2 regions of the Xanthomonas sp. NCPPB 2933 genome follow, and region 2 is predicted to be linked to the other one. Evidence: predicted binding sites of a transcription regulator. Region 2 holds the regulator's gene; the other holds the start of a gene.
The links. The regulator FliA, encoded in region 2, starts transcription of late flagellar genes. The targets are predictions, from matches to a motif close to TAAAGTTTNNCNNNCNNNGGCCGATAA.
Positions count from the first base shown of each region.

Region 1 (16,181 bases), 1.6 Mb from region 2:
GCGGTCGATCAGTACGCCCACGATCCAGATGCCGATCAGCGATGCGCCACCGAAGACCAGCAACACCAGATCGGTGCGCTGCGCCATGCCGGCCTCCGCCAGGAACGAGGCGATGTAGGTGTAGAGAATGTTGTGGGCCAACACGAAAGCCAGCACCACGAACAGCACCGGCCGAATGCCGGGCAACCTCAACACATGCGCCAGACGTTGCTGCTTGCCCTGCGCCTGCCCGGAGAAATCCGGTACCTGCAGGCGCACCCACAGCATCAGGATCACCGCCAGGACGCTCATGATGCCGAAGCACACACGCCAGCTCACCAGGCTGCCAAGGAACGCGCCGGCCGGCACGCCCAGCGACAATGCCAGCGGTGTGCCAACCATTGCGATCGCGATGGCGCGGCCTTTCTGATGCTCGGGCACCATGCGCGCCGCATAGCCGGCCAGCAACGCCCACAACAATCCGGCCGAGACGCCCGCCAGAAAGCGCACCACCATCGTCAGCGCATAGCTGCTGGAGAGCGTGGTGATCGTGTTGGCGATGGCGAAGCCGGCGATGGCCGCCAGCAGCAGCGGGCGACGGGCAATGCCCTGGGTGGCGATGGTCAATGGTATCGCTGCCAACAAGGAACCGAGGGCATAGATGGTGACGGTCTGACCGACCCAGGCTTCGGAGACAGCTAAGCCATCTGCCATCTGCGGCAGCAGACCCGCTGGCAGCGCTTCGGTGAGGATGGTGATAAAGGCGGCCATGGCAAGCGCGAGCAAGGGTGCCAGTGGCAAGCGGTCTTTCGCAGTCGAGTTCATTGCCTTGCTTCCACAGTGGCATACACCGCATCGCGCAGATCGGTGACGAAGCTGCCCGACATGCCTTCGTACAAGGTGTTGGTGAAGGCGACCACGCTCAGGCCTAGCGCCCGGTCAACAAACCACGAGTGGCCATATGCACCACCCCAGCGCCAGGTGCCGACAGATTCCGGCGATGCGGCGAGCGCCGGGTCGCGCAAGACCGAGAACCCCAGCCCGAAGCCAAGCCCTGGCAGATCCTGCAGCGCAGCGCCTCCGGTCTGATCGCTCGCCATCTCCTCGATAAACGGGCTAGGCAGCAGCTGGCCATCGCCATCGCGCAAGGCTTCGAGCAGACGCAGAAAATCCCCGGCGGTGCCCACCATGCCGGCGCCGCCAGAGGCAAACGCCTGCGGATCGAAGATGCGGGCGGGGCTGTAACGGATGCCGATCGCACCTTCGAAGGCCGAGACGGTTTCTGCTTCTGCCAGGCGATGCGGCTGCGGCGAAGCGTTGACGTAGGCGGTCGCCACACGCTGCGTTTCGGAGGTGACGAAATCGGTGTCCGCTATGCCCAGCGGTCCGGTCACCAACGCGCGCACCGCGTCGTTCAACGGGGCACCGTACACACGTGCAATCAACGCACCCAGCACGTCGGTTGCCAGCGAGTAGCCCCAGGCCGTGCCCGGCGCATAAAGCAGCGGCACGCTGGCAATGCGGCGCAGGTTTTCTTCCAGAGTGATGTCAGCGGCATCCATGCCGTCGGAGACGCCGGCGACTGCATAAGGACCATTGGCGTCTGCTTCGAGAAAGCGATAGCCCAGGCCGGCGGTATGGCTGAGCAGTTGGCGTGCCGTGATGCGTGCAGGGCGGCCATCGGCCAGCCGTGGCTGGAACTCGGGCAGCCAGCGATCGATGCCTGCATCCAGATCCAGGCGCCCTTGTGCGACCAGCACCAGCGCAGCGGTTGAAATGACGGGTTTGCTGACCGATGACAGACGAAAGAGCGCATCCACGTGCATCGCGCGACAGCTTTCCCGGTCTGCCCAGCCAGCGGCCTGCCGGTGGATCAGCTCACCATTGCGGGCGACCAGGACGACCGCTCCCACCAGCCGTCGATCGTCCAGGGCGTGCTGAACGACCGCCTGGATGTTGCTGGTCAGCAGTGCGGGCGACATGGCGGTGTGCGGCGGAGAGAGGGACAGTGTCATAAGTGTGGTTGATCGAGAGACAGTGCAGGCAGAGTAGACAGCCTTCGATTAAAGAAAAACTGGGGTAAAGTTCCGCGTTGTGCGGAACCAAACGTCCGCAATGGAGACGTGTGGTGGAAAGCCTGAGCGGGTTCGTGGTGTTCGTGCAGGTTGCCGAAACGCGCAGCTTCGTCGCGGCTGGCCGGTTGTTGGGCGTGTCGGCGTCTGCGGTCGGCAAACGCGTGGTGCGGTTGGAAGAAAAACTTGGCGTGCGGCTGTTTCATCGCAGTACGCGCAGCGTCACGCTGACAGCCGAAGGCACGTTGTTCCTGGAGCGTAGCCGCCGCATCCTCGCCGAGATCGAAGCAGCAGAACTGGAACTTTCGCAGGCCACCGCCGCGCCGCGCGGGCGCTTGCGGGTGAGCCTGCCGCTGGTCAGTGCGTTGGTATTGCCGGTGCTGGGTGACTTCATGCGCCACTATCCCGAGATCGAGCTGGATCTGGACTTCAGCGACCGGATGGTCGATGTGATCGAGGAAGGGTTCGATGCGGTGGTGAGAACCGGCGAGCCGAGCGATTCGCGCCTTTCGGCCAGGCGTCTCGGTGGTTTCCAGATGATGCTGGTGGCTGCGCCTGAGTATCTCGCGCAGCGCGGCACTCCGCGTGTGCCGGTCGATCTGCTGCAGCATGCCTGCCTGCATTACCGTTATCCCAACTCGGGAAAACTGGAAACCTGGCCGCTGCATACGCGGCGCAACAGCGGCGAACTGGTGCTTCCCACCTCGATGATCTGCAACAACATCGAAACGCGGGTGTGCTTTGCAGCGCAAGGACTCGGAATAGCCTGCCTGCCGGATTTCGCCATCCGCGACCTGCTGGCAGACGGGCGCCTGCTTCCCGTGTTGGCCGAGCACGTGCGGCGCAGCGGCGCGTTCCACGTGCTTTGGCCGGCAAGCAAGCATCCTTCGCCGAAGGTGCGGGCGTTTGTCGACTTTCTGTGTGCCAGGGTGTTTCCTGACGAAAAGATCAAGCGGCGAAAGCCGGTCAAGCGATAACGCTGCGCCATGTCGCATTGGCGTTTGTCGTGGCGCAGATGTTGCGCCGGATGCATCGCCCAACCTCCTGCATCATCACAACACGCGCAACGTAGCCAATGACGTATCTCTCGCTTTTCGCGCTTGCGCTTATCGCAGCCACCTTGCTCCCTGCGCAGTCGGAGACGGCATTGGTGGCGCTGCTGTTGCGCGGCGATTCTGCGTTGGGGCTCGTGGCTGCTGCGAGCATCGGCAACGTGCTCGGCTCGCTGATCAACTGGTGGCTTGGGCGCGAGGCGTTGCGCTTTCAGGCAAAGCGCTGGTTCCCGATCAAAGCGGCTGCATTGCTGCGCGCCCAGGCCTGGTATGGCAAATACGGCAAATGGTCGCTGCTGCTGAGCTGGATGCCGATCATCGGCGACCCGTTGACACTTGCGGCGGGGGTCATGCGCGAGCCGCTGCACGTGTTCCTGCAGCTGGTTGCGATCGCCAAGACCACCCGTTACGCCTTGCTCGCATGGGCGACGCTGAGTATTGCGTAGACAGCGCAACATCTGAGCATCGAGCGACTCGCCAGCGCGTTATAAATTTCAAGTGTGGGGCGATTACGTAGACGCAGGGCGCCTGGTGAGTCACATTCCAACGATCACTTCCACCAGGCATGATCCTTTGCAGTTGCCAGGCGCTGAGGTAGGCGCTCGGTCGCCTACCAGTTGGGAGCGGGTCCAATGAAGACGATCAGGCGCATGGACAACCTGCACGTACATGCCTGGACGTGCCTTGATGAAGCAAAAAGACCCGGCATTGCCGGGTCTTTGAATACGGTCGAGGCTTAGAATTCCTGCCAGTTATTCCCGTCACTGGAAGCAGTGGCAGCCAGTTTTTTCGGTGCAGACCCTTGACGGGTAACGGCTTTGACCGGTGCTACTGTTCGGCCGCTGACCAGGCTGAGCTTTGATGATGCGGTTGGTGCCGAACACGCGCTGTGCGTGTTCGTCTGCGCAATTTTGAACACCGCAACCGCCTCGGTGAGCTGCCCGGCCTGTTCTTCCATCGAACGCGCCGCCGCGGTGGCTTCTTCCACCAGTGCCGCATTTTGCTGGGTGGTCTCATCCATTTGCGTGACCGTGATGTTGACCTGCTCGATGCCGACCGACTGTTCCTGCGAGGCCGCGGAGATCTCACCCATAATGTCGGTCACGCGCTGCACGCTGGCCACAAGCTCGGCCATGGTGTTGCCGGCGGTGTGCACCAGCGTGGAGCCTTCGGTAACGCGCTGGACCGAATCGTCGATCAAGCCCTTGATCTCCTTCGCAGCTGCGGTTGAGCGCTGAGCGAGCGTGCGCACTTCCGAGGCGACCACGGCAAAGCCACGGCCCTGTTCGCCGGCGCGCGCGGCTTCCACGGCCGCGTTCAGCGCCAGGATATTGGTCTGGAACGAAATGCCGTCGATGACGCTGATGATGTCGGCGATCTTCTTGGACGAGGCTTCGATGCCGGCCATGGTGCCCACGACCTTGCTCACGATCTCGCCGCCTTGCGAGGCCACGCTTGCCGCACCGATCGCCAGCTGATTGGCCTGGCGTGCATGCTCGGCATTCTGGCGAACGGTGGAGGTGAGCTCTTCCATCGAAGCGGCGGTTTCTTCCAGGTTGGCCGCTTGCTGTTCGGTACGGTGCGACAGGTCCTGATTGCCGGCGGCGATTTCGCTGGCAGCCGAATTGATGGAGATTGCCGAGTGCTGAATGCGCCCGACGATTTCCGCCAGCTGCGCGGCGGTGGTGTTGGCGTCATCACGCATCTGTGCGAACACGCCATTGAACTCGCCGCTCATGCGCGCCGTGAGGTCGCCTGCGGCGATGGACTGCAGCAATGCAGACAGCGATTGCAGGTTGCCGTCGGCGGTGGACATCAGGTGATTGAGGCTGGTGACCATGGTACGGAAATCATGCTGGAAGCGCTCGGTGTCGCCACGCACGCTGAAGTCCCCGGCTGCCGCTGCCGAAGCCAGGCGGCTGATTTCCTGATTGATCGCCTGCAGATTCTGTTTGACCTGATTCATCGTCTCGGTCACCACCGCCTTCTCGCCCGGCAGCCGATCCATCTCATCGGAGAGATCGCCGATGGCGTAGCGCCCGATGATCTGTGTCAGGCGCATCGTCATGGCGATATGCGAACTGGCCAGGGCATTGGCATCGCGCACCATGTGACCGAACTCGCCAGGAAATGCATTTTCGTCCATGCGATAGCTGATCTCGCCAGCATCGTGCCGGCGTGCCATTTCCAGCTGCGCGGCGATGACGCCTTGCAGGCGATCGCGGATGCGATAGACCGCACTGGCCAACTGCACGGTTTCGTCCTTGCCGGTGACCTTGATATCGACATCGAGTACGCCGCGCGACAACTGCTCGACGGCGGCAACTGCCCGCTGGATCGAGCGTGAAATCGCGTTCCCCAGGAGCATCGCGATGCTCACGCCCGCCAGCGCGATCAACCCCAACGCGATCGCCGACAAGGTGATGGCGCGTGTGTTGGTGGCCTGTTGCTGCTGATAGCGCAGCTTGGCAGAGGCGGCCAGTTCGTCACGCAAGGTGGCAAGCCCGGCAAAGGTGGCGTTGGCGTTGTCCTTGACCTGGGTCCGATTGACTTCGGCGCCGCCGGCGATATCGCCTGCTTCGATCAACTCGATCTGGCGCTGCATCCCCGCTTGCATCAGCGCATAGCTTGCCGTGATCTTTTGCAGCTGGGCGGTGTGCTCGGCTTCCTGGCTCAGCAACTGCTTGAGTTCCACGATGCTGGCCGCGACTTGCGTGAAGCGCGTTTGGTTTTCCTGCTTCCATTGAGTGATCAGCTCGGGCGTGCCGATGGCGATCATGCGCAGGATGTTGATATCCACCCGGGTCAGCTGACCGTCGATGCTGCTGGCAAGCGCAGAGCCGGTGAAGTCGCGATTGTAGAGCGTGCCGACATTGTTCTTGGAGGTGTGCAGGCTGTTCAGCAGGAACAGACACAGCAGGATGCTCGGAATCAGCGTTCCCAACAATGCCAATATAAATTTGCTCTTGATCGTGGGTAGCATGCTGGGACCTGGGGAAGAAGCGGAGGAGTGGGAGGAGCCGGCGAGTGACTGGCCTGCCCGAGCAACCTGAGGCGTTGTCGCCAACGTCGACCGGCTTGCCTGATTCGCTAGCGCTTGCCGAGGTGTCTCAATCCGTTATCGGCAGATTTCACGAAATCTTGACTCGATGACGAGCTGAGTAATCGCTCCGTCAGGCCGGGCATCGGTTTTAGTGGCGGCAAGTTCGCAGCTGAGATCTTTCATCGAGTCGAAAGCCGTCTCGCCTTCAAGGGAAAGCGATCTTGCCAATGCACTGTCGGCAGCGCTCGGTGATGAAAAGCATCGCTTCGGAGATTCGCGCAACGCCTCCGCCATACGGTTCAGTAATGTCTTGGCGAATCTTGCGCGCAGCCGGTACAAACCCGTGCATTGCGGATAGCCTGTGCATCTTGAAAGGGATTGCGTGCGGAAATGACGGAGCAGTTGACCGAGCAATGGATGACGGCAGTGACCGATGCGCTGAGCGAATTGCAGGCATCAAGAGTCGCGCAAGGGGCGATGCTGGAAGCAATGCTTGCTTCGCATCCCGAACCGGCCTTGCTCAGACTGTGCTGGGATCGCCTGGCGGCATCGCTGATTGCCACAGTGGCGCACCGCAAAGCGTCGTCGACAGTGGAAAAACCCATTGAGTCGCACACGTTGGAGCAACTCGCCTTCTGGAACGAGCGGCTCACCCGGTGCTTCCCGACTGCTTAGGCGGCGGCTACTGCACGTCGGCCCTGATCGAGGCAATGCGCATCGAAGCGCACGTGCCCATCGCTGGAGACCTCGCACATCGCCATCCACTGCCTGGCGTGATCATGCGCGGCAACGCGGTCGGCGAACGCATCGCCCGGCACACGGTATCGCTGCAAGGTAATGCCGCCGGATTTGCTGAGCAGCAGTTCAGCCGAAAACTGCCCTTGGCCGGGCGTGACATGCGCGGTGAGCTGATAGTCGCCCACGTGCCGAATCGATGACATTCCCAATCGTGATCCTCCTTGACCTTGGTTAATTAGCGCTTTTGGCGTCCATGCCTGCGGGCCGACGCCGATGGTCCATCAGCCTGCAGGCCGCCGATTCTGCCAGAAAACCACTCGCATCGCTGTCAGGAACCAGGAGCGGGGCCGTAAGGGAATTCCTTCACTACAACAACGGCACCCGCTTGGCGAAGCGCTGCGCGCCGACCAGTGCCCAGGCGTGGTCGCTGATCTTGTTGGTCGCGATCACGCAACAGCCGCTGTCGAGACAGTCGTTCCAGTTGTCTTCGCTATTGGCTAGATACGCACGGATGATGACCTCGGGTCTGCCGACACAGGCCTTGAATGTCTTCATCCATTGATCGCGATCAGAATGGAAGATGTGGAAGTTGAAAAAGACCCGGTGAGGATCCGAGGGATTCTCGTCGGCATCGGTGTCTTTGTCGGCGAAGCATAGCCGCGATTTCGGCGCGGTTTCCGCATAGGTCTGCTTGTCCTGCTTGTTGCCGGTCACGCAGACAAGAAACGTGTTCTTCAAGTCTTCAATGAAGGGCCAGCCATTCCTTTCGGCGCCAAGTGCCAGCGTCTCTTGTGACCCCATCAGTTCGCCAGGTGTATAGATGCGCGGCAGCCTGTCCTTGAGATACGCATCCAGTTGATCAGGGAAGTCTTTGGTCGCAGTGTGTTTGAGGTCCAGGTGCAAGGTGATCACGTCGTGGCCGTCATTTTCTTTCGACCACACCGCCAGGTCGCTCAAAAAGCCGGAGAGCTGACGGTAGTGCTTATCGTAGGAACCCTTGTGGCCAACCGACCAATCCAGACCATCGTCGGATTGGGCAATATCCAGTTCCAACCCGCCACACCCGCAGTCGTAGTGATTTTTCGGGTTCCAGGTGATCTGCTCGCGCAGGGTTTCGTCGCGCTGATAACTGTTGTGCGAGGCCTTCATGGAGACTTCGTTGTAACGCAACCGGCCGATGCTCACATCCACCAGGGTGACGTCGATCCGTCTCAGATCGGCGTCGCCGGGCGAGCTGCGATGGCCCACTGCCGCAATCTGCAGAGTGGCCGTTTTCGATGTGCCGGCCAGGCCGCTGCCGTCCTGCGGGTCCTTGATGCTGTTGATGTTGAGCGTCGCGATGACAGTGGAGGTCGCGCTATCGATGAGGTCGATGTCCAACTCACCATGGTGGGCGGTCTTGGCCTTCACGGTATAGGTCTGTTTCGAGTCTGCTTCGATGGTTTTGCCATCGATGGAGTCGCCGTCGCCTTCCACCCAGTAATCCCGGGTTACGTGGGTGACGATGGTGTAGCTGGTGCGGTTGTCGATTGTGACCTTGGCCGGGCTGGACATGGGAATCTCCACCGTGACGCTGGGACGGTCGACTCTACGCATGAATCGGCCTCGATGTCGGGTGCTGGCTTTTGGTAATCGATCGCTAGAAGACGCCTGTTTAGGCATACATCGAAATGACATCGATTGCAGAAAGTAACTTCCTGAAGAACCCCGATAGCACGCTTCGTGATTTCCTTGCCCATGGTCAGGAACCTCCTGATTGAGCGCATCGCCGATGGTGGTCATAGTTATGGCCATGATCGAGCGAGCACCATGACCACGACACATCCTCAACTCATCGGCGCACTTCTCAAGGGCATGCGCCGCGCCGAGTCCGCACACGCCGCATCGGTTGCTTACAGCGCCGGCATCGCCAGGCAGATGAATAGCGGCTACGGCACGCCGGCCGATGCGGGCAGGGTGCTGGAGATGTTTGCGCTCGACCCGGAACAGATTCGAGAGCTGGGCCTGGTGGGGGTGGAGGAGCTGGGCGAGACGGTGTGCCACGCCTGGTCGATCAATGCCGGGGAGCCGGAGCGGGTGATGCAGTGGTTTTCCGCGCCCAGGGTCGAGTTCGTGGGCAAGCACTGCAGCGAGTTGATCCGCGCCGGGCGGATCGGGCCGGTGCTGAGCATGGCCCGGGAGCATGCCCTGCTGCGCCCTCGCTGACCGCTTCCAGACTCGCGTAGGCCACAGCGCTTTACGCTAGCCGGCGCAACGGCAATACTCGTTGATCCGCCCAACCTCAGTTTTGCCAATGCGCCAGGTTCCGCCTGCTTCACCCTCCGCCGCCGCCAAAGCCCAATTGCTGGAAGAGCTGCGTAAGCTCGAACAGGAAGAAGCCCAGCTGAAATATGCCCAGACGCTGGAAGCCTTCGACCAGGTCGTCGAAGTGCTGACCCAGTTTGGTGGCCGCTTCAACGCAAAACAGAAAAGCCAGATCGCGTCCCTCGCAATGACCGGCAAGTCCAAGGGCCCGCTATCGTCCACCGGCGAAGTCGTGGCCAAGTACTGGATTCCGCATTCCGGCGAGACCTGGTCCGGACGTGGCCGTACCCCGCGCGCCTTCAAGGCCTGGGAAGGCACCAGTTCGTACAAGGAATGGAAAGCCAATCATCCGGACAAGCGGTTTCCGCTCTATCCAGGTTGAAGGTCTGTTCCAGCTTGAGCGCTGCTTGGTTTGTCTGTTTGTTCGATAAAAGCTTTTGTTAGCTGTTGCAATGATTGATTAAAGTTTGCTGCGCCGATCTTGAGCTGCTTTGTTTAAAAGTGTTCAAAGAGAGCGGATCACCGATATTCTCGCGTGCCTTGATCAGGCTTCCGTCACCGTATCAGCGAGGCTGAACATGGATAAAAAAACGTAGAAATAGGTTTGTTGGCCGCTCTGAACGTCCTCCATTTTGATCCAGGCATCTTTGATATAGCGGGTTTTTAAAGCGCACAAAAAAGCTCGCTGTCTGCAAGATATCAGCAGACAGCGAGCGTGTGTCACCTCTTGAACAACGTTACTGGTCGCTCTTGCACTCGAATACCGACACGCTGCGTGGCGGAGCCAGGAACTCGCTGGCGCCGGCCGGCATCATGTCCACTTCCAACGCTTCGTCGGTGGAGAGCACCAGCTTCCAGTGCACCGGTTCATCGGACGAGGGCAGGGTGAAGGTCACCCCTTCGTGGTAGGCATTGATGACGATCAGCAAGGTGTCGTCGTTGGCCAGTTCCTTGACGCCCGAGGTCTGCGCCTTGCCTTCCAGCAGCAGGCCCACCGAGCGTGCACCGGCATCGGTCCAATGCGCGTCGTCCATCTCGGTGCCGCCGGGATTGAGCCAGGTCAGATCGCGCAGGCCGGCCTCTTCGTTGTACTGGCCGTTGAGAAAGCGGCCGCGCGACAGGATCGGGTAGCGCTTGCGCAAACCGGTGAGCGCCTTGACGAATTCGGTCAAACGGCCATCGGTCGGGTCGTTTTCCCAATCCAGCCAGGTGATCTCGTTGTCCTGGCAATAGGTGTTGTTGTTGCCGCCTTGCGACTGTGCGCGCTCGTCGCCGCTCAGCAGCATCGGCGTGCCTTGCGAGAGCAGCAAGGTGGCGAGCAGGTTTTTCATCTGCCGCTCGCGAATCTGCAGGATCTCGGCGTTGTCGGTCTCGCCTTCTTCGCCGTAGTTGCACGAGCCATCGTTGGACGAGCCGTCGCGGTTGTCCTCGCCGTTGGCGATGTTGTGCTTCTCGTTGTAGCTCACCAGATCGCGCAGGGTGAAACCGTCATGCGCAGTGATGAAGTTGACCGACGCCCACGGGCGGCGACCGCGCCGATCGAACAGATCGGCCGAACCGGTAAAGCGGGTGGCAAACTCGGCGAGCTTGCCCTCTTCGCCCTTCCAGAACTCGCGCGCATTGTCGCGGAATTTGTCGTTCCACTCCGACCAACCTGGCGGGAAATGACCCACCTGATAGCCACCGGGGCCGCAATCCCACGGCTCGGCAATCAACTTCACTTCCGTGAGCAACGGGTCCTGGTTGCAGGCATCCAGGAAGCCGCCACGCTGATCGAAGCCGCTCGGCTCGCGCCCCAGGATGGTCGCCAGGTCGAAGCGGAATCCGTCCACATGCATCTCGCCGGCCCAATAGCGCAGCGAGTCGTTGACCATCTGGATCACCCGCGAATTGCTCAGATTCAGCGTGTTACCGGTGCCGGTGTCGTTGATGTAATAACGCTTGTCTTCGGCAAGGCGATAGTAACTGGCGTTGTCGATGCCCTTGAACGACAGCGTCGGGCCCAGCTCGCTGCCTTCGGCGGTGTGGTTGTAGACCACGTCCAGAATGACTTCCAGACCCTGCTTGTGCATGGCCTTGACCATGACGCGGAATTCATCGCGGTGGCCGCTGGAGAGATAACGCGACTTCAGCGCAAAAAAGCCGATGGTGTTGTAGCCCCAGTAGTTGCGCAGGTCCTTGTCCAGCAGATGCTGGTCGTCCAGATACGCATGCACCGGCAACAACTCGACGGCAGTGACGCCAAGGTCCTTGATGTACTGCAGCACCTGCGGCTGCGCCAGGCCGGCAAACGTACCGCGCACCGCCTCCGGCACCTGCGGGTTGCGCATGGTGTAACCGCGCACGTGGGTCTCGTAGATCACCGTTTCGTTCCACGGCTTGAGCAGACGTGCGTCGTCTTCCCAGTCGTAGGTGTCTTCGACCACCACGCACTTGGGCATGAAGGGCGCACTGTCGCGCTCGTCGAAGCTCAGGTCGCCATCCGGGTGACCCACGGTGTAGCCGTAGAGTTCGTCCGCCCAGATCAGATCGCCATCTAGCTCGCGCGCATAGGGATCCATCAGCAACTTGTTGTGGTTGAAGCGATGCCCCTCGGTCGGCTCGTACGGGCCATGCACGCGGTAGCCGTAGCGCTGGCCCGGTTTGACGTCGGGCAGATAGCCGTGCCAGATCTCGTTGGTGTATTCGGGCAGATCGACCCGCGTCTCGGTGCCCTGTTCGTCGAACAGACACAGCTCCACGCGCGTGGCATGCGCAGAAAACAGCGCGAAATTGGTGCCTGTTCCATCGAAGAGCGTGCCACGCGGGAACGGGCGCCCCTGGCGGATGCGGGAGGGGTTGGCATAGGCCGCGCTTGCTGGACGTCGCATTGAGAGTCTCGGGTGCGCCGGCATGCCGGCATTAGGGGACTCAAGCATTGCGGTTTTGCCTGTGCAAAACGCGTCACGGCCACAGGGGCACGGCGTGAGGGCAGCATGCGGCAGCCGCTGCGCTCGCCTTATTCACTGCGCAGCGCGGCTGGACGTGGGCGTGCCCACGCAACGCTACGCCGAGATGAGTCGAGCAGCACTGGCGTCGGTGCTAGTTGACGCATTCGGCACAGACATAGGCATAGATAGGGTGCATGCGCGCAGCATCTAGCGCAACGCATGTGTGCATTGCTTGAGCGCCGCGCGGCCGCCCTGCTAGCATCCAGACCACTGAGGTTGCGCAACACCTGCGTCGCTTCAACAGCGTTGCCGAGCAGCTTTCGCCTTCCCCTCCTCGGGCCGTCGCACACCAGTTGGATCGAAGCGTGCAGGGCAGGGTTGCAGCCCGCACGCGCGATCGACCGGCAGACGTACGGACTTGGGTCACTTCGTCACTAGACTCCGACCATGTCCAGGCCGCGCCGCGCACCCTCCGCGATGAAAATCGCCATCCTTTCCCGCAACAGCAAGCTGTATTCGACCCGCCGGCTCATCGAGGCCGGGCGCAAGCGTGGGCACACGGTGCGCATTCTCGACCCGCTGCGCTGCTACATGCGTATCGCCGCCGATGGCTTCAGCCTGCACTACAAGGGCAAGCCGATCACCGGATTCGACGCGGTGATTCCGCGCATTGGCGCCTCGGTCACGCGCTATGCCACTGCGGTGTTGCGCCAGCTCGAATTCATGGGCAGCTACACGCCCAATCCCTCCGACGCCATCCTGCGCTCGCGCGACAAGTTGCGCGCGCATCAACTGCTGGCCGCCCAGGGCATCGATATGCCAGTGACGGTGTTCGGCGACAACCCGGACGACACCCAGGACCTGCTCTCCATGCTCGGCCCGCCGCCGCACGTGGTGAAGTTGAACGAGGGCACCCAGGGCGCCGGGGTGATCCTTACCGAGAAGGCCAGCGCCTCGCGCGGCGTAGTCGAAGCCTTGCGTGGGCTGTATGCCAACTTCATCGTGCAGGAATTCATCGGCGAGGCCGAGGGCGCCGACCTGCGCTGCTTCGTGGTCGGCGACCGGGTGGTCGCCTCCATGCGTCGCCAGGCCGCCGAAGGTGACTTCCGCTCCAACCTGCACCTGGGCGGCACCGCCGCAGTGGCCGAAGCCACGCCGCAGGAGCAGGAGGTGGCGGTGCGCTCGGCGCGCGCGCTGGGTTTGGCGGTGGCCGGCGTGGACCTGATCCGCTCCAACCGCGGCCCGCTGGTGCTGGAGGTCAATTCCACCCCCGGCCTGGAAGGCGTGGAAGGCGTCTGTGGCGTGGATGTGGCCGCCGCAATCATCGAGCACTTGGAGCAGACGGCCCGTTGATCGGGGATTTAACATTTTTATCAAAAAAATAACGAAACCCTAATCCTTGCCCCGCTAGCCTCTCCCGACCGTAGCTCCGCTCTCGGCAGTGACGGTGATCGGGATGCATTTTTAGCCCGGGTGCTTAGCGGCACCTGGGCCTTTTTGTGATGGCTCACTTGCTCCGCCCATGAATTCGCGTCACAGTCGGGAGTGTTAAATAGTCCAAATGACAAGGAATTAGCATGTCCATGCGCAACGTTCTGCACTTGGTGGCACTGATGGCTGTTGTCTCCACTGCACAAGCGGCAACCTCTACTGCAGTCGATGTGAAAAAACCTTTTGCAGAGCAGGCCAAGGAAATTCGCAGGGAGTTGAGCAGTGGCACTAAATATTCCGAAATTAGTCAGGAAGACAGCGCCAAAGTGCTCGGGGCTCTTACTCGTATCGAAATTGCGGTCGCTGAGCAAGGTGGTGTAGAGACGCTTACGCCAGACCGAAAAGTGGCGGTATACAACGAGCAGGAGCTCGTTAACACAATTCTCACAAGGGCGGGCGAGGAAAGCCGTTTGATTTGCCAGCGCGAAAAGGCGACAGGCTCTCATCGCAGCAGCACAGTCTGCCAAACTGTCGCTGAGCGTCGTCGCTCCCGAGATCAAGGTGAGCGCGATTTGACTACAGCTCAGCGTGTGCCAAAGATTATTGATTCAAACCGCTAGTTCATCCCGACTTTCGAGCATTGAGGCTTAAGTGCGCATTCTAGTAATTGAAGACAACAGCGATATCGCCGCCAATCTTGGCGACTATCTGGAAGACCGCGGCCACACGGTGGATTTCGCCGCCGACGGCGTCACTGGCCTGCATCTGGCCGTGGTGCACGAGTTCGACGCCATCGTGCTCGATCTCAACCTGCCCGGCATGGATGGCATCGAGGTGTGTCGCAAGCTGCGCAACGAAGCGCGCAAGCAGACGCCGGTGCTGATGCTCACCGCGCGCGATTCGCTGGACAACAAGCTGGCCGGCTTCGACTCCGGCGCCGACGACTACCTGATCAAGCCGTTCGCGCTGCAGGAAGTGGAAGTGCGGCTCAACGCGCTGTCGCGTCGTGGCAAGGGCGTGCACACCCGTGTGCTGGAAACCGGCGATCTGGAATACAACCTGGACACCCTGGAAGTGCGCCGCCGCGGCAAGCTGCTGCAGCTCAACCCCACCGCGTTGAAGATCCTGCAGTCGCTGATGGAAGCCTCGCCGGCCGTGGTCACCCGCCAGGAGCTGGAGACCCGCGTCTGGGGCGAAGAACTGCCCGATTCAGACTCGCTACGCGTGCATATCCACGGCCTGCGCGCGGTGGTCGACAAGCCGTTCGACGTGCCGATGATCCAGACCCGTCACGGCATCGGTTATCGCATCGCCTCGCCCGATGCCTGAAAGCAATAACGGCGCGCGGCCCGCCCGCAGGCGTGGCCGCTACCGGCGGCGCCTGCGCAGCCGCATCATCCTGTCGTTCGTGCTGTTGGGCTTTTGCCTGACCACGCTGTTCGCCTTCGCCACCAACTGGGCGCGCTCGCGCGTGGAAAACCAGTTGGTCGAAGACGTGATGAACCGCAATATCGACGCCTTTGCGCAGCGGTTCTATTCCGACCCGTTGCGTAACCCCGATCTGCCGGTACAGCAGATGCGTGGGCGGGTGGTCAAAAGCGACAAATTCGAAGCGCTGCGCCTGGAGCAACCCGAGTGGTACCAGCTGCCCGACGGCATCCACACCATCTCCGGCGTGGACGAGGGCGGCAACGCGTATTCGTACAAACTGGCCGTACGCAAGACGCCGAGCGAGTGGTTCTTCCTCGCCTACGATATGACCCAGACCCTCAAGGGCGAGATTCAGCTCAAGCGCACGCTGATGCTCTCGGTGTTGGTATTCAGCGGGTTTTCGTTGGTGATCGGCTGGTGGTCCGCCTCCAAGGTGATGCGCCCGGTGTCCGATCTGGCCGCGCGCTTGCGTGCCTACCGCGGCGGTACCAGCGAGCCCAAGCCGTTGGCCGCGCACTTCCCCGATGACGAAGTGGGCCAGCTCGCAGAAGCCCTGGACGATTACTCGGCCCGCCTCACCGAAGTGGTGCAGCGCGACCGCGAATTCAACGCCGACGTCAGCCACGAACTGCGTACCCCGCTGGCGGTGATTCGCGGCGCCACCGAACTGCTGCTCAGCAAACCCAATCTCGACGAAAAGATGCTGCAACGCCTGCAGCGCATCCAGCGCGCCGAACTGCAGTGCAGCGACCTGATCGGCTCGCTGCTGCTGCTCTCGCGCAACGAACGCGGGCAGGGCAGCAGCAATGTCGCCAAGGTGGCCGAACAACTGATCGACGCGCACCGTGCCCAGCTCGGCGGCAAACCGCTGGAACTGCTGTTGGAAGGCGAACGCGATCTGGTCATCGACGCACCCGAATCCGCATTGTCGGTGGCGCTAGGCAACCTGATCGGCAACGCGGTCAAATACACCCAGGACGGCCAGGTGCGTGTGCGCGTGCTCAGCGATGCAGTAGAGGTGATCGACTCCGGCCCCGGCCTGAGCGAAGAAGACGCCGCCAAACTGTTCCAGCGCGGCTACCGCGGCACCCACGCCGGCCACTCGCAAGGCGGCGGCATCGGCCTATCGATCGTCAGCCGGCTGTGCGATCTGTACGGCTGGCGCGTCAGCGTGCGCCCAGGCCAGGAGCGCGGCGTCATC
Region 1 covers NZ_CM161518.1:1,316,762-1,332,942, forward strand. The annotation lists gene AC1PLU_RS05475 (MFS transporter) at 1-804, opposite strand, end outside; gene AC1PLU_RS05480 (serine hydrolase domain-containing protein) at 801-1,961, opposite strand; gene AC1PLU_RS05485 (LysR family transcriptional regulator) at 2,108-3,028, shown strand; gene AC1PLU_RS05490 (YqaA family protein) at 3,127-3,549, shown strand; gene AC1PLU_RS05495 (methyl-accepting chemotaxis protein) at 3,840-6,086, opposite strand; gene AC1PLU_RS05500 (hypothetical protein) at 6,537-6,821, shown strand; gene AC1PLU_RS05505 (hypothetical protein) at 6,818-7,087, opposite strand; gene AC1PLU_RS05510 (PI-PLC domain-containing protein) at 7,251-8,438, opposite strand; gene AC1PLU_RS05515 (hypothetical protein) at 8,694-9,089, shown strand; gene AC1PLU_RS05520 (H-NS histone family protein) at 9,178-9,570, shown strand; gene glgX (glycogen debranching protein GlgX) at 9,926-12,058, opposite strand; gene rimK (30S ribosomal protein S6--L-glutamate ligase) at 12,596-13,471, shown strand; gene AC1PLU_RS05535 (hypothetical protein) at 13,696-14,169, shown strand; gene AC1PLU_RS05540 (response regulator transcription factor) at 14,201-14,878, shown strand; gene AC1PLU_RS05545 (sensor histidine kinase) at 14,871-16,181, shown strand, end outside.
Region 1: a site for FliA is predicted at 6,222-6,248, ahead of AC1PLU_RS05495 (methyl-accepting chemotaxis protein). Genes of this name have one in related genera too.

Region 2 (16,181 bases):
GGTGCGCATGACCGCGGTCTGCAAACGCGCGGTGGCGATATCCAGCACGCTGACCGCGCGATCGAGTTCCTCGTCGCGCAGGCGGGTGCGCAGGGTCTTGAGACGATTGCGCGAGAGCACCAGTTCGCCGATCAGGTTGACGATGGCGTCCAGGCGCTTGGTGTCCACGCGCACGGTCTGTTCGGCTTCGGCACCTTTTGCGGCTGCTTTGGGTGCGGCCTTGGCACCGGGCGCGGGTGCATGACCCTCATCGTGCGACGCTGCGGCCACGGCAGCCAACGCGGCCTTGGGCGCGGCCTTGACCGCCGGCGGGCCGCTCTTGGCATCGAACTGCGCAATCAGCGAGGCCGGTGCATGCGGCACGGTTTCGCCTGAGCCCATCGCATCCAGCATTGCCTGCAGATAATCCAGCGACTGCTGCGCGGCATCGAAGTGATGCGCCTGCAGCACCGCCTGGCCGGAGCGCGCCATGCCGAGGGTTTCTTCAGCGGCGTGGCACAGCTCCACCATGGGCTTGATCGCCAGAAAGCCGGCGCCGCCCTTGAGCGTGTGGAAACCGCGGAACACCGCGTTGAGCTGGTCGGCTTCGTCCGGTGCCTGTTCCAGCGCGACCAGCTGTTCGCCGAGGCGATCCAGGATTTCCTGGGCCTCGACGATGAAATCGGCAGCAATATCGTCTGGAACAGCACTCATGGTTACAACCCCAATCCGGACAGCAGGTCATCGGCGTCGTCTTGCGACACCGCGTGACGGTCCAGGCCCTTGACTGCAGGACCGGCAAGACCGCCGTCGTCTTTCTTCGGCTCGGTGCTCTTGGGCGGCAGGCCCAGCGCACCGAAGCCTTCGTGCACGCGCCGCACGATGCCGGCCACGCGACGGATGATCTGCCCGCTCAGGTCCTGGTAGCTCTGCGCCAGCGACAGTTCGGTCAGGTTGTGGCGCATCTTGTCCATCAGCGCGCCCTGGTCCTGATTCAGACCGCCGTCGCGCAGCTGGTTGGCCAGCTCACGGCATTCTTCGACCAGATCCAGCGTGCGATGGCTGGCCTTTTCGGTCATTTCCACCACGTGGTCCAGGCGCGAACACGCATCGTCCAGCTCGCCGGCTTCTTCGGGCACGGTGGGCAGTTCGCCCAGCGCCTGACCGAGTTCGCGTGCGAGCCGGCTCAGGCCCTGCATCATCGGACGGGTACGCAAGGCGGCGAGGTGATCGACCTCGCGCTTCCAGGCGGCTTCGTCACCGCTTTCCAGTGCATCGAGCGCGCCCTGCAGGCGGTCGATCAAGGCAGCGCGTTCGGCATTGGTTTCCACGGTGGCGTTCATCAGGCGGTCGCCGCCAGACGTTCGAACACCTTGCCCAGCTTTTCTTCCAGCGTCTGCGCGGTGAACGGCTTGATGATGTAGCCATTCACGCCGCACTGGGCCGCTTCGATGATCTGCTCGCGCTTGGCTTCGGCGGTCACCATCATCACCGGCAGGTGCTTGAGCTTGGCGTCGGCGCGGATGTTGCGCAGCAGGTCGATGCCGGTCATGCCGGGCATGTTCCAGTCGGTGACCACGAAATCGAACGGGCCGGCCCGCAATGCAGCCAATGCGCTGTTGCCGTCTTCGGCCTCTGCGGTATTGGTGAAGCCAAGATCGCCCAACAGATTCTTGACGATACGTCGCATCGTCGAGAAGTCGTCCACGATCAAAATCCGCATGTTCTTGTTCACATCAAGCTCCTAACACTAAAAAATACGCGAAAAAATCATTCGTCAATTTCGACACCGGCATCGGCCAGTTCGAAGACCTTGAGGCGGCCGCGCAGACGCACCACGGCCTGGCCGTGGATCTGGCAGACGCGCGATTCGCTGACACCGAGCACGGCGCCGATTTCCTTCAGGTTCAATTCCTGTTCGTAGTACAGCGACAGCACCAGCTGCTCGCGCTCGGGCAACTGGCCGATGGCCTTGCCCAGCTCGCGGCCGAACTCGCCACGCTCCATCATCTGCTGCGGGTTGGGGCCACCCTTGGCGGTGGTGTCCAGCTCGCCGTGATCTTCGATGCGCGATTCCAGGCTCAGCACCTGGCCGCGCGCGGCGTCTTCCATCAGACGCAGGTAATCGGGCAACGGCATTTCCATCGCGGCGGCCACTTCGGTGGCGGCGGCGGCGCGGCCGGTGTTCTGTTCGATCTTGCGTACTGCAGCAGCAGCGTCGCGGGCACGGCGGTGTACCGAACGCGGCACCCAGTCGCCACGCCGGATCTCGTCGATCATCGAGCCGCGGATACGGATCGAGGCATAGGTTTCGAACGAGGCGCCCTGCTCGGAGTCATAACTGCGCGAGGCTTCGATCAGGCCGATCATGCCGGCCTGGATCAGGTCGTCCACTTCCACGCTCGCCGGCAGGCGCGCGGCCAGATGGTGGGCGATGCGGCGCACCAGGTCTGCGTGCTGGGTGACGATGTCGTTGGCGTTGTTGCGTTGCACTGCACGGTACTGCGCGGTGGCCGTCGTTGCGGTTGCGGTAGCGGTGCTCATGCGGCGACCCCCCGTTGGATGATGCGTTCGACAAAGAACTCGACGTTGCCGCGTGGCACGGTGGGGGCCTGCCAGCGCGAGGTACGCCGCGCGATTTCTGCGATGGCCAGCGCCGAGGGGCTGGCGGGGTAGGCCTTGATGACCGGTTGCTGGCGCTGTACCGACAAACGCAACCAGTCGTCCTGCGGCACGTGGCCGAGGTAGTTCAGCGACACGTCGCCGAGGAATTTTTCGCAGACCCGCGACAGCTTGTCGTACAGCAAGCGGCCTTCGTTGGGGTCGCGCACCATGTTGGCGATGATCTGCAGACGGTCCACGCCGCGTTCGCGCGAGAGCACCTTGATCAGCGCGTAGGCGTCGGTGATCGAGGCCGGTTCGTCGCAGACCACCACCACGGTGTCCTGGGCGGCCTGGCAGAAGGTCAGCACGCTGTCGGTGATGCCGGCGGCGGTGTCGATGACCATCACGTCTAGGTCGCGTTCCAGTTCGGAGAACACATTGACCAGGCCGATGTGCTGGGCCGGGGCCAGTTCGGCCATGTGGCGGCGACCGGAGGCGGCCGGAACCACCAGCACGCCGCCCGGGCCTTCGATGATCACTTCGTCCAGCGTGCAGCGGCCAGCGATCAGGTCGGCCAGGGTGTACTTGGGCGACAGGCCCAAGACCACGTCCAGGTTGGCCAGGCCAAGATCGGCGTCGAGCAGCAGGGTGCGCTTGCCCATCTCGGCGAGGGCCACGGCCAGGTTGGCGGAAATGTTGGTTTTCCCCACGCCGCCCTTGCCACCGGTCACGGCAATGGTGCGCACCGGGCCCAAGGGCTCGGGACGGGTCGCCGTCAGGGGGAAGGCGTTGGTCAGCTTGGCGTATTCACGCGACTGCATGGTTGTGCTCCGGAGTACAGGGCTTATCGGCAGCGCGCCGCAAATCTTCAAGGCGAAGAACGAGACTGGCGGCATTGGCGCGGTGCAGGTCGTCGGGGACCCGCTGTCCGTCAGTCACCCAGGTGATGGGCATTTGGTGGTCGACCACCACCGACAAGGCACTGCCGAAGCGGCCGGTCTCGTCGAGTTTGGTCAGCACCACGCCTTGGGGCTTGGCGTGGGCGAAGCGGCGTACGACCTCGTCGAGGTCGGAAAAATGGGCGTTGGCCGGCAGTACCAGCAGCGAGGTGACCTGGTGCGCGGCGCGCAGCCAGTTCAGCTGCGCGGCCAGGGCGCGGTCGCGCTGGCCCATGCCGGCGGTGTCGATCAACACCAGCTTGTAGTCGCGCAGGCGCTCGAGCAGTTCCAGCAGGCTCTCGGCGCTGTCGGCCTCGTGCACCGCGATGCCGAGCTGACGGCCGTAGCTGTGCAGCTGCTCGCGGCCGCCGACGCGCTGGGTGTCGGTGGTGACCAGGGCCACGTCGCGCGGGGCGTGCTGGGCGGCGAAGCGCTGGGCGAGCTTGGCGATGGTGGTGGTCTTGCCGGCACCGGTCGGGCCGACCAGGGCGATCACGCCGCCGCGTTCCAGCGGGTCGACCGGGGCCACCGGCAGACGCTTGGACAGCAGGCCCAGCATCAGCCCGCGGCCGCGGTGCAATTCGGTATCGGCGGGAATCTGCAGGGCCACATCGCGGATCAGACCGGCGTCGAAGCCGTAGTCGTCCATCAGCTCCAGGGCCTGCGCACGCACCGGGGAGCCACGCAGGCGCTCGTCGGTGAGGCGGTTCATTTCGCGCTCGATCATCTGACGCATCAGCGCCAGCTCACCGCGCAGCTGCTTGAGTTCTTCGTCGTTCTGCGGCACCGGGGCGGCGGCAACCGGCACGGCGGCCAGGGCGACCGGGGCGGCCACCAGCGGCGGCAATGCGGCCGGCGGCAGGATCTGCGGCAGCGCGTCGTCCATGTCGAAGCCGTCGTCGTCCTGCTCGTCGTCGTCCTGCCCGTAAGAGGCGTGGGTGGCGAGCGCGGCGGCCATGATCGGCGTGCGTGCCTGCACCGGGGCAGCGTGCACCGGAGCCTGCACCGGTGCGGTGGTCAGGAAGTCGGCGAACAGCTGTTCCGGCACTGCCGACAGCGCATGTTCCTGGCGCGGTGCGGCGGCAACTGCAACGGCGTGGGCCAATGCTTGAGCGGCGGCAGACGGGGCGGCGGCAGTCCGCACCGGTGCGGCGACCGGCGCCGAGCGCGGCACGTTGACCGGCTGGCGCAGCGCCATCGCGGCGATCATGTCGTCTGCGGCGCTGGCAACACGCTGACGCTGGCTGCTGCCGGTGTCACTGGCCGGCTTCAGCGGGGCGTGGAACGGCGCGGCCGGCCTGGCCGGCGCCTGCTGGACCGGCGCTTGTTCGATCTGTGCCGCCGCAGCTGCCGGAGTCTCGGAGCGCGCGGTTTCCAGAGCGCGCTGCACGAGTTCTTCGTCGTAGTTGCTGGCAGCGACGATCTCGATGCCTTCGGCGGTACGGCGGTTGGACAGGATCACTGCGTCCGGGCCGTGTTCTTCACGCACCATGCGGAATGCGGTGCGCATGTCCGGGGCAACGAAGCGTTTGATTTTCATGCGAAGTGCCTCCAGGAACGGGACCCGCCGGACGCCGGACGGGTGCGCGATGAATGTGGGTGTGTTGCCAGCGTCATGAGTTGCCTGTCCCGTTCGGTTGTTCCAAGTGCTGCTGCTCGCCCCGCAGCGATCAAGCTGACTGCGGTCTCGCCAGAGCTAATGCACGCGGCGTGCCAAAACGCGGTGCCGGGGTTCCGGCGCGGGGATCTGGAGTGTTGGGACAGGCTGGAGCTGTGCGATCGGCCCGGCTGCAAGATTTCAAGTCACTGGTTTTATTTACTTTTTTCTGGGACCGCGATGCGTTGGCATCCACTGTGTGGGTGGATGCGCTGGCGGGTGGGAGGTCGAGCGTGGAGCGCCCGCAAGGTCTCGAAACGGCCAGCGTCGTGCAATCGATTGGAGGTTTGAACGAGTGGCGGCTTTCCGACGCTGGGTGCGGTGGTCGGTCGCCTGTCTGCAGCGAGAGGGCCGGGCGCGGGTGGGTTCGTAGGAGCGCACCCGGGCGCGATGGGCCCTCCCGGTAACGCCCTCGCGACCAAGGTCGCTCCTACAGTGATGTCAGCAAGCTTTTCTGGTCCGCAGCACGTCGCGTGTCGTAGGAGCGCCCTTGGGCGCGACGGGCTGTCCCGGTAGAGCCCGTCGCGCCCAGGTGCGCTCCTACGAGGTGCGTCAGGCTCAGCTGATCGTGCCGACCAGCTTCAGGCGCTTGTCTTCCGGCACTTCGCTGTACGCCAGTACCGACAGGGTCGGCACGCTATGGCGGACCAGGCGGGCCAGCGCTGCGCGGACCTGGCCAGGTACCAGCACCACCGCCGGTTCGTTGCGGGCTTCCTGCTTGCCGACGCAATCGGCCAGGCTCTGGTGCAGGCGCTCGGCCAGGCCGGGTTCCAGTGCCACGCCATTGCCGTGGGTGGATTCCTGCAGCACGCGCTCCAGCTGCGGGGCCAGCGTGTAGACCGGCAGCTCGGCCGACATGCCGGCGATTTCCTGCACGATGAAGCGACCCAGCGAGGTGCGCACCGCGGCGGTGAGGGTGGTGGGGTCCTGGCTGTGCGGGGCGTGCTCGACCAGCGCTTCGACGATCTTGCGCAGCTGGCGCACCGGGATGCGCTCGATCAGCAGGTTCTGCAGCACCCGCACCACCACCGACAGCGGCAACGCCTTGGGGGTGAGGTCTTCGACCATCTTCGGCGCGGTCTTGGCCAGGGTCGCCAGCAGTTGCTGCACTTCCTCGTGGCCGAGCAGTTCCGGGGCGTGTTCGCGGATCAGGTGCGACAGATGGGTGGCGATGACGGTGGCCGGGTCGACCACGGTGTAGCCCATCGATTCGGCATAGGCGCGCTGATGCGGCTGGATCCAGGTGGCGTCCAGGCCGAATGCCGGGTCCTTGCCGGGAATGCCGTCGAGCTGGCCGAGTGCGCCGCCCGGGTCCAGCGCCAGTTCGCGATCGGGATAGATTTCCGCAGTGGCCACCGGCACGCCGTGCACCAGCAGGCGGTAGGCGTTGGCCGACAGTTCCAGGTTGTCGCGGATATGCACCGGCGGCACCAGAAAGCCGATGTCCTGGGTGAGCTTGCGGCGTACGCCCTTGATGCGCGCCATCAACTCGCCGCCCTGGTTCTTGTCCACCAGCGGGATCAGCCGGTAGCCCACTTCCAGGCCCAGCGGGTCGATCGGGCGCAGCTCGTCCCAGCTCAGTTCCGAGCTGGCCTGGGCGGCGGTGGCCGCCGCTGCGGCCTTGGGGTCGGTGGCGGGGTCGCCGGTCGGCGGGATGACCAGGCTGCGCTTGTACATTTTCCAGGCGATCACGCCCAGGATCAGGCCGAGCGTCAAAAACGCGACGTTCGGCATGCCCGGCACCAGGCCGACCAGGCCCAGGATGGCCGCAGCCACCGCCAACGCGCGGTGCTGGCCGAACACCTGGCTGATCATGGCGCCGCGCATGTCCTGCGCCCGCGAGGCGCGGGTGACCAGCAAGGCCACCGAGGACGACACCAGCAAGGCCGGCAGCTGCGCCACCAAACCGTCACCGATCGACAGCAGGGTGTAGGTGGAGGCCGCATCCACAAAGCTCATGCCGTGCTGGAACATGCCCACCGCCATGCCGCCGATGAGGTTGATGAACAGGATCATGATGGCGGCGATGGCATCGCCGCGGATGAACTTGTTGGCGCCGTCCATCGCGCCGTAGAAGTCGGCTTCCTCGCGCACCTCTTCGCGGCGGGCCTTGGCTTCCTCACGCGTCAGCAAACCGGCGTTGAGGTCGGCGTCGATGGCCATCTGCTTGCCGGGCATGGCGTCCAGGATGAAGCGCGCGGTCACTTCCGACACGCGCCCGGCACCCTTGGTGATGACGACGAAGTTGATGATGGTCAGGATCGCGAACACCACGATGCCCACCGCGTAGTTGCCGCCGATGACGAACTGGCCGAACGCCTCGATGACCTTGCCGGCTGCGGCATGGCCGTCCTGGCCGTTGATCAGGATCACGCGGCTGGAGGCGACGTTCAGCGCCAGGCGCAGCATCGTGGTCATCAACAGCACGATCGGGAAAATGGTGAATTCCAGCGGGCGCTGCACGTAGATCACCGCCAGCAGCACCATTAGCGAGATGGCGATGTTGAAGGTGAACAAGGCATCCAGCACCGGTGCGGCCAGCGGCACCATCAGCATGGCCAGCATGGCCATCAGCGCCAGCGGGGCGCCCAGGCCGTTGCGCAGCAACTCCATGATGCGTCGGGCATTCAGCGGTGCGGGTTGGGCGCTCATGCGCTGGCTCCCTTGCCGAACTCATCCACTTCGAGGGAAGGCAATTCCGGCATCGGGCCGCCGTTCCAGCCACGCAACTGGTAGACGTAGGACAGCACCTGGGCCACGACCGAATAGAGTCTCACGGGAATTTCCTTGCCAATTTGAGCTTCCCTATACAAGGCGCGTGCCAAAGGCGGGGCGGTGACGATCGACACCCGGTGCTGTTCGCAGACTTCGCGGATGCGGAAGGCCATTTCGTCCACGCCCTTGGCCACCACGATCGGGGCGCGCATCTTGCCGCCCTCGTACTTGAGCGCCACCGCGTAGTGGGTCGGGTTCATCAGCACCACGTCGGCCTTGGGTACCGCTTCCATCATCTGGCGCTGCGACATCTGCATCTGCATCTGGCGGATGCGCCCCTTGACCTCCGGGCTGCCCTCGCTCTCCTTCATCTCGCGCTTGATCTCTTCGCGGGTCATCTTGAGCTTCCGCATCCAGTTCCACTTCTGGTACGGCGCGTCGATGGCAGCCAGCAGCACCAAGGCCCCGGCGGTGTAGAACAGCAGGCTCTTGGTGAAGTCCAACCCGTTGCCCACGGCCTGTTCCAGCGGCTGGTTCACCAGCGAGCGCAGGCCGTGCAGGCCCTTGGAGATGCACAGGCTGGCGGCCAGCCCGACGAACAGCAGCCGCAGCACCGACTTGACCAGCTCGGCCAGGCTATTGCTGCCCCACATGCGCTTGATCCCGTTGGCCGGGTTGAGCTTGTTGAGGTCGGGCATGATCGCCTTGCCGGAAAAATGCAGGCCGCTCATCAGCAGCGGGCCGGCCAGGCCGGCAGCCAGGCAGATGCCGATCAGCGGCACCATCACCCACAGCAGTTGCAGGAGCAGGTCGCCGAAGTGGCCGAACAGCGCCATCGGGTTTTCACGCATTTTGGGGTCCGGGCTGAGCGCGGTCTTCATCCAGACGCTGGCGCCATCGCCGATGCCGCGGGCCAGGGCCATCAGCGCGAACACGCCGGCGCCGAACACCGCAGCGGTGGACAACTCGCGCGACTGCGGGATGTTGCCCTGCTCGCGGGCTTCGCGCAGGCGTTTTTCGGTGGGAAGCTCTGTACGTTCGCCGCCGTCTTCGGACTCGGACATGGAGGTGCCGGTGACTTGTCAGCCCTGCCTCATGCAAGCGGCGTTCCAGTTGATGGGGCGGGGATTGGGGGATTGGGGATTCGGATTGGGGAATCGGGACGCAGGGGCCGCGCGTGGAGCCGCTGGCGGGGTGTTGTAGTTGGGTGGTTAGCGGGAGGGCCGCAGGTCGGGAATCGGGCGCGAGGGCTGACCAACTGCAGGCTGGTGCTCGGCTCGGTTGGCGGGTCGTCGAGCGTGGATGCAGGTCTACGGTCGTTTTTTTGATGCTTTTTGCTCAGCTGGCCTGGCGGCGCACGCCATCACGCTGGGCGACCACCGTGGCGATAAAACGCTCTGCGTCCATTGGCCGGCCCAGCAGATAGCCCTGCAGCTGGTCGCAGCCCAGCCGTTCCAGGGTGTTGCGCTGGGCGGTGGTCTCCACGCCCTCGGCCACTACCTGCAGGCGCATGGTGTGGGCCAGCGCCACGACGGCCGCGACGATGGCGATGTCTTCGGGGCAGGTGTCCATCGCCTGCACGAAGCTGCGGTCGATCTTGAGTTCGTGCGCGGGCAGCTTGCGCAGGTAGAGCAGGTTGGAATAGCCGGTGCCGAAATCGTCGATGGCGATGCGCACGCCCAGCGCGTTGAGCTGGCCGAGCGTGCGCAGGCAGGCATCGGCATCGCGCATGGCCATGGTTTCGGTGATTTCCAGGGTGAGCTGGCCGGGCGGAATCAGATGCTCGGCCAGGGTGGTGGCTACTTCGTCCAGCAGGCTGGGCGAGGCCAACTGGGTGGCCGAGAGGTTCACCGCCACCCGCCAGTCGCCATGCCCGGCCTCGCGCCAGGCGCGCATCTGCCGGCAGGCCTGCTGCAGCACCCAACTGCCGAGCGGGCCGATCATGCCGCTGCGTTCGGCCAGCGGGATGAAGCTGTCCGGTGGCACCAGGCCGCGTTCGGGATGTTGCCAGCGGATCAGCGCCTCGGCGCCGATCGGGCGGCCATCCTCGGCGCAGTATTTGGGTTGGTAATGCAGCACGAACTGACCCAGCTCCAGCGCGCGCGGCAGGTCCTGCAGCAGCTGCAGGCGCTCGCGGGTGGTGCCGGTCATCGAACGCTCGAAGAAGCTGTAGCGGTTGCGCCCGGCCTGTTTGGCGTGGCGCATCGCCGCATCGGCATGCGTCATCAGTTGATGCTCGCTGCCGGCGTCTTCCGGTCCGGCGTCTTCGGGATATAGCGCAATGCCGACGCTGCTGCTCAGGCGCAGCTCCTGGTCGCCGACCAGGAACGGCACCGCCAGCGCCTGCAGCAGATGCGCGGCGATCGCGGCGGCGTCCTCGGGGTCGGCGATGTCGGACACCAGCGCGAACTCGTCGGCGCCCAGCCGCGCCAGGCTGCCGTTGGCGCGGCGGTGCGCGCTCATACGCCCGGCCACCGCCACCAGCAGCTGGTCGCCGAACTGATGCCCGTAGCCGTCGTTGACCGCCTTGAAGCCATCCAGATTGATCAGCATCACCGCAAAGCGCTGCCCGTCGCGCTGGGCGCGGTCGATGCTCTGCAGCACGTGTTCGTGCAGCAGCACGCGGTTGGGCAGGCGAGTGAGCGGGTCATGCAGCGCGGCCAGCACCAGCTCGGCATTGGCCTGCGCCAGCGATTGCGCCAGCACATCGGTGCGCTGCTGGAAGCGCCGCGACAGCACCGAGATCACCAGCGCCAACACCAGCAAGGCCAGCGTCACCACCACCACTACTGCGGTCAGCCATGACAATGGCAACTGCGCGCCGGTTGTGGCGACACAGAGACTCGCTGGCGCGAGATGCGCGGCAGCCGTGCCCTCGGCCCGGATGCAGTGCGCACGCATGCACGGCGGTTGCGGCATATCGCGCACATCGGCCCGGCAGCCGTTCGCGGCACTGGGGTGATGGGAGTGACTGCTCATGCCACCGACGACTCAGGCTCCTCCGGTTCGATGCGATTGCGTCCGTACCGCTTGGCCCGGTACAGCGCCTCGTCGGCGCGCGCCAGCAGCGTGGCCGCCGTGTCGCCGATCCGGAACCAGGCCACACCGACCGAGCAGGTCACCGGCAATGGGCGGGCGGCGCCCACTTCGTACGGGGCCACGCTGAGCTTTTCGTGGATGGCGCGCAGCCGGTGCTGGCTGTGTTGCGACATGCCCGGCAGCAACAGCAGCAATTCTTCGCCGCCGTAACGGCCCACGCGGTCCGAATCGCGCAGGCAGGCGGTCAGCCGCGCGCCGACCTTGGCCAGCACCGCATCGCCGACCAGATGCCCATGTTCGTCGTTGACCAGCTTGAAGTGGTCCAGGTCGATCAGCACCACCGCCAACGGATGCGCACCGTGGGCGCAGGCCTGCAGTTCTTCGGCCATCGCCTCGAGCACGCCGGAGCGATTGAGCAGGCCGGTCAGCGCGTCGTGGCTGGCCTTCAGTGCCAACGCCGCGCGGGCGCTTTCCAGCTCGCGTTTTTCGCGCTCCAGCTGATAGGTGCGCTCGGCGACCAGCTCGGCGAGCATGCGTTCGCGCGCCACCAGATGGCGGTGCCGCCAGCGCCACAAACCGGCCAGCAGGGCGCTGCCGATCAGCAGATACAGCGCGATTGCCGGTGGGCTGCGCCACCACAGCGGCGCTACCGCGAACGGCAGATCGGCGATCGGCGAGGTGGTGCGTCGGTAGCGGTCCAGCAGCTGCACCTGCAGGCGGAAATGCCCGGACGGCAGCGGCGGTTGGTCGATCGACAGGGTGTCGCTCTGGATCCATTCGTTGTGCAGACCGAGCAGGCGATAGCGCACCGTGAGCCGGCTGGGGTCGTCGTAGACCTCCATGCTGGACAGCTCGATATGCAACGGCCTGTCGCTCCAGGCGAGCAACTGGCCGCGCTGCACCGGCACGCCACCGCGGCTGACGCTGTCGATACGCACGCTGGGCTGGCGCTGATCGAACAAGCGCGCCGGGTCGCGCAGATGGCTCACCCCGCGCGCGGTGCCGATCCACACCGAGCCATCGGGATCTTCGGCAAACGCCGCTTCGGACACGTCGTCCCACAACAGCCCCTGCGACTGCGACAGATGCGCCCAATGCTCGCCGTCGTAGACCTCCACGCCGCGTGCGTGACCCACCCAGACCCGGCCGACGCTGTCGCCGCGCAACTGGTACACGCTGACGTCGGCGAGCGCTTCATCGCTGACCGCCTGCAGATCCACTTCTTCGTCCAGCAACAGGCCGTGCCATAGCCCGGCGCGATAGAACGCCAGCCACACTTCGCCGCTGTCGCTGATATGGAATTTGCTGATCCACGGGTCGGAGGCGCCGCCATTGACCTTGACCTTCACCTTCGACCAGTGCGCGCCCTGCAGCCGAAACAGGCCATTGGCGCTGGACACCCACAACGTGCCGTCGGCAGTCTGCTGGATATCGGTATAGGCGATGGCCGGCATCTGGCTGACCATGTGCAGCGTGCCGCCGTCCAGCGGCCGTTCGAGTGCAAACAGGCCACCGGCAGTGAGCACCCACAGCCGGCCCTGGCGGTCGATGATCAGACGCCGCCCGGTACGCGGAAGTTTGGCGATCTCGGCGCTACGGCCATTCGGCCAGTTGCGGCGCACGAAGCCCGCCGAGTTCAGCGTCCACAGGCTGCCGTCGGCACTGCGCGCCATGCCCACGATCTGGATCCCGGAGTTGGGTAATGCAGGAACGAAGCGCCCCTTCGGGTCGGCCTGGCGACCTACGCCATGTTCGTTGCCGACCAGCAGCGCGCCCTGCGCATCGCGGGCGATCGACCAGGTCGGCGCAACCGGCATGCCTTGCGAGGCGTCCCAGTTCTCGATCCACTCGTAGCCGGCCCAGCGCACCAGGCCTTCGCCGTCCACGGTCATCCAGATGTCGCCGTCGCGGTCCACCACGATGGCATCGCTGCTGCCCGGCGGAAGCCCGTTCTCGGTGCCGAAACTGCGCCACTGGCCGTTTTCCCAGCGCACCAGTCCGTCGTTGCGGCGCACCAGCACCCGTCCCTCGCGGTCGAGTACCAGCGGCGCCTGCTGCCCGACGGTGCTGCCATCCAGCAACGGCAGCGGCCGCACGCTGAAGGTGGCCGCGCCCGGTGCTCGGTAGAGCAGGGTGCCGGTGCCACGTACCCACAATGCGCCGTCGTGGTCGCGCAGCACGCTGTACCAGCGATCTTCCGGCACGCCTTGTTCGGGCCCGTACACCTGCACCTTGCGCTGCGCATCGATGGCGCATAGCCGCTTGGCACAGCCGGCCCACAAGGTGTCGCCGTCCACCGACAGGCTCAACACCTTGGACAACTCGGGCACGCGCACGCGGGTGGCGGTATCCAGTAGCGGCTCGCTATGCCAGCGGCCGTTGCCGCGTGCACTCAGCCGCTCCAGCGTGCCGCCGTTGGCCAGCACCGTACCCCACGGCGGGCTGGCCAGCAGCATGCCTTCCTGCAGATGCTCGGCCTCGTACGGTGCCAGTCTTCGGAAGCCGTGTTCGTTGCCGACGAACAGCGTCTGGAAGCCGGCCACCCACAACGTACCGTCGGCGGTTTCGGTCATCGAGCTGATCGATTCGTTGCGCAGGCCATCCAGCACCACCTGCTGAAAGCTGCGCCCATTGAAGCGATACAGGCCGCTTTCGGTGCACACCCACAGCAACGTGGCGCGGGTCTGCAGCAGGCAGGTGCCGGCCAGCCCGAGCAGGCCCTGGTCATGGGCGTAGCGGCGAATGCTTGCGGTCTGCGCGCCGGCCAGATCGGCCAACGACAGCAACGCCAACAGCAGCACCGCGGCAAACGGCGCGCGCCGGCTCGACGACCTCCACTGGCGGTACTCACACCCCACGAGCGTTGCACTCTCCCACGCGTCGGCAGGTGTGGTCCGCGCTTTGCGCGGGTGTCTCACGCTTGCCATGGGCGGCCCCCATAGTAGGCCGCAGTAAACCGACTAACGGCTGTTCACGCGTGTTTCTTTAATGCGCGCAGCAACACGATGGCGTGATTGCCGCCCGGCAGTCGATTGCATGCGAGCTCGACAGGCGCTGGCATCGGTTTGCCGGCAGCGCAGTCGAATCGAGTTGTGCGTTCACTGCAACCCCGCTTTCGATGTATTTCAAGGCGCTTCGACGCTAACGCTCAACTCTTAGCGGCGTGCTCAGACGCGGTGTGGTCGTAGTCGATGCGATTGCGTCCACTGCGTTTGGCGCGATATAGCGCCGCGTCGGCGCGCGCCAGCAACTGTTCCAGGGTTTCGCCCGGCTGAAACCAGGCCACGCCGACCGAGCAGGTCACCGCCAGCACGCTGCCGTCGATCGGGTAATCGCCGCAGATGCCGCGATGCAAGGCCTGCAAGCGATGCGTGGAGTCGGCATTCAGACCGGGCAGCAGCGCCAGCAATTCCTCGCCACCGTAGCGGCCGATGCGGTCGTCGCCGCGCACCAACGTATCCAGGCGCCGGCCGACCTCGGCCAGCACCGCATCGCCGGCCAGATGGCCGTGTTGGTCGTTGACCAGCTTGAAGTGATCCAGGTCGATCAGCACCACCGCCAACGGCTGCGCCTGGACCTTGGCACGCGCCAGCATGCCGCGCAGCGCGTGCAAGATGCCGGCGCGATTGAGCAGGCCGGTCAGCTCGTCGTGGGTGGCCTTGAGCGCCAGTTCGGCGCGCGCGGCTTCCAGCTCGCGCTTGTCCTGCTCCAGCTCGGCGGTGCGTTCGGCCACCAGTTGCTCCAGCTCGCGTTTGCGCCGCAGCAGTTTGCGCGTGCGCCAGCGCAGCAGCACGATCACGGCTGCGATGCCCAGCAGCACGTAGCCGATCAACGCGGGAATGCCACGCCACCACGGCGGATGCAGCACAAAACGAAAGCGCGTGATCGGGCTGCTACTGCGTTGATAGGCATCCAGCACCTGCACTTCCAGCGTGTAGGTGCCGGGCGGCAGCAGCGGATAGGTCAGGTGGCTGAGCGAGGTGGTGGTCCAGCGCGCCTGATGGCCTTCCACCCGGTAGCGGAAGCTGATCCGGTCGGCGCCGCCTTCCACGCCGGGCGTGGCCAGGTCGATATCCAGCGGAATGTCCGACCACTCCAGCGCCGCCCCGGCGCGTACCGTCTCGGTGCCGCGCCGCACGTGCGCGATCTCCACCTGCAGCGGTTGTGCGGCGAACAACCGCTGCGGGTCGAGCAAGTGGCTCAGCCCGCGGCTGCTGCCGATCCACAGGCTGCCGTCGTCGTCTTCCAGAAACGCGTTGGACGACAGGTCGTCCCACAGCAGACCCTCGCTGCGCGTGATACGCGACCAACGGCCTTGCTGATACAGATCCAGCCCCTGGCTGCTGCCGACCCACAGCCGGCCCTTGCGGTCGTGGCGCAGGATGAAGGGCATCACCTTGGAGATCAGCGGGTCGTCGACCGTCTGCACCGACACACCGCCGTCGGCTTGCAGGCGACCGTGCCACAGCCCGGCTTCGCGCAGCGACAGCCAGATTTCGCCGTCCGGTGCGAAGTCGATCTGAAACATGTCCTGGCTGGGCAGCGAGCCGCGCACCGGCACGCGCACCCATTGCGCGCCCTCGCGGCGATACAGCCCGTCGCCGGTCGCCGCCCACAGCCGCCCCTGGCGGTCGACATCGATGTCGCCGACAAACTTGCCTTGCAGCGCAGGCTCGAAGTTCAGCGCATAGGGCGGGGTGGTCTGACCGCGTGCCAGCCCGCGCGGGGTCGAGATCCAGACCGAACCGGCGTTGTCGAACAACAACTTGTAGCCAGGCCTGGGCATGTCCATCACCACGCGGGTCAGCCCGGTGTGCGGATCGCGCCGGGCAATGGCGCCGGAAAAGTACGACACCCAGGCCGCGCCATCCGGTGCTACCGCAAGGCTGAGCGTTTGCGACAACGGCTTGCCGTTTTCCAGCAGCCACGGCTGGGCACGCTGGGCATGCCGGGGCAGCAGGGCGGCGCCGCCATCGGCACCAACCGCCAGCATGCCGTTGGGCAGGCGCTGCATCGCCCAGGTCGGCGCCGATGGCATGCCTTGCGGCTCGGTCAGATGCTCGATGCTGCCGTAGCCGAGCAGGCGTTGCACCCCAAGCCCACGGGTGCCGATCCACAAGGTGCCGTTGCTCTGCAACAGCAGTGGGCCGACCATGGCATCCAGCTGCAGGCCCTGGTCGGGGCCGATGTCGTGCCAATGGGTGCCGTCCCAGCGCACCAGGCCATGATCGGAGCGGGTCAGCATGCGT
Region 2 covers NZ_CM161518.1:2,935,672-2,951,852, reverse strand. The annotation lists gene AC1PLU_RS12040 (chemotaxis protein CheA) at 1-693, opposite strand, end outside; gene AC1PLU_RS12035 (protein phosphatase CheZ) at 696-1,322, opposite strand; gene cheY (chemotaxis response regulator CheY) at 1,322-1,714, opposite strand; gene AC1PLU_RS12025 (RNA polymerase sigma factor FliA) at 1,750-2,523, opposite strand; gene AC1PLU_RS12020 (MinD/ParA family protein) at 2,520-3,404, opposite strand; gene flhF (flagellar biosynthesis GTPase FlhF) at 3,391-5,061, opposite strand; gene flhA (flagellar biosynthesis protein FlhA) at 5,737-7,830, opposite strand; gene flhB (flagellar biosynthesis protein FlhB) at 7,827-8,957, opposite strand; partial or broken gene AC1PLU_RS12000 (putative bifunctional diguanylate cyclase/phosphodiesterase) at 9,232-10,767, opposite strand; gene AC1PLU_RS11995 (ligand-binding sensor domain-containing diguanylate cyclase) at 10,869-13,790, opposite strand; gene AC1PLU_RS11990 (ligand-binding sensor domain-containing diguanylate cyclase) at 14,081-16,181, opposite strand, start outside.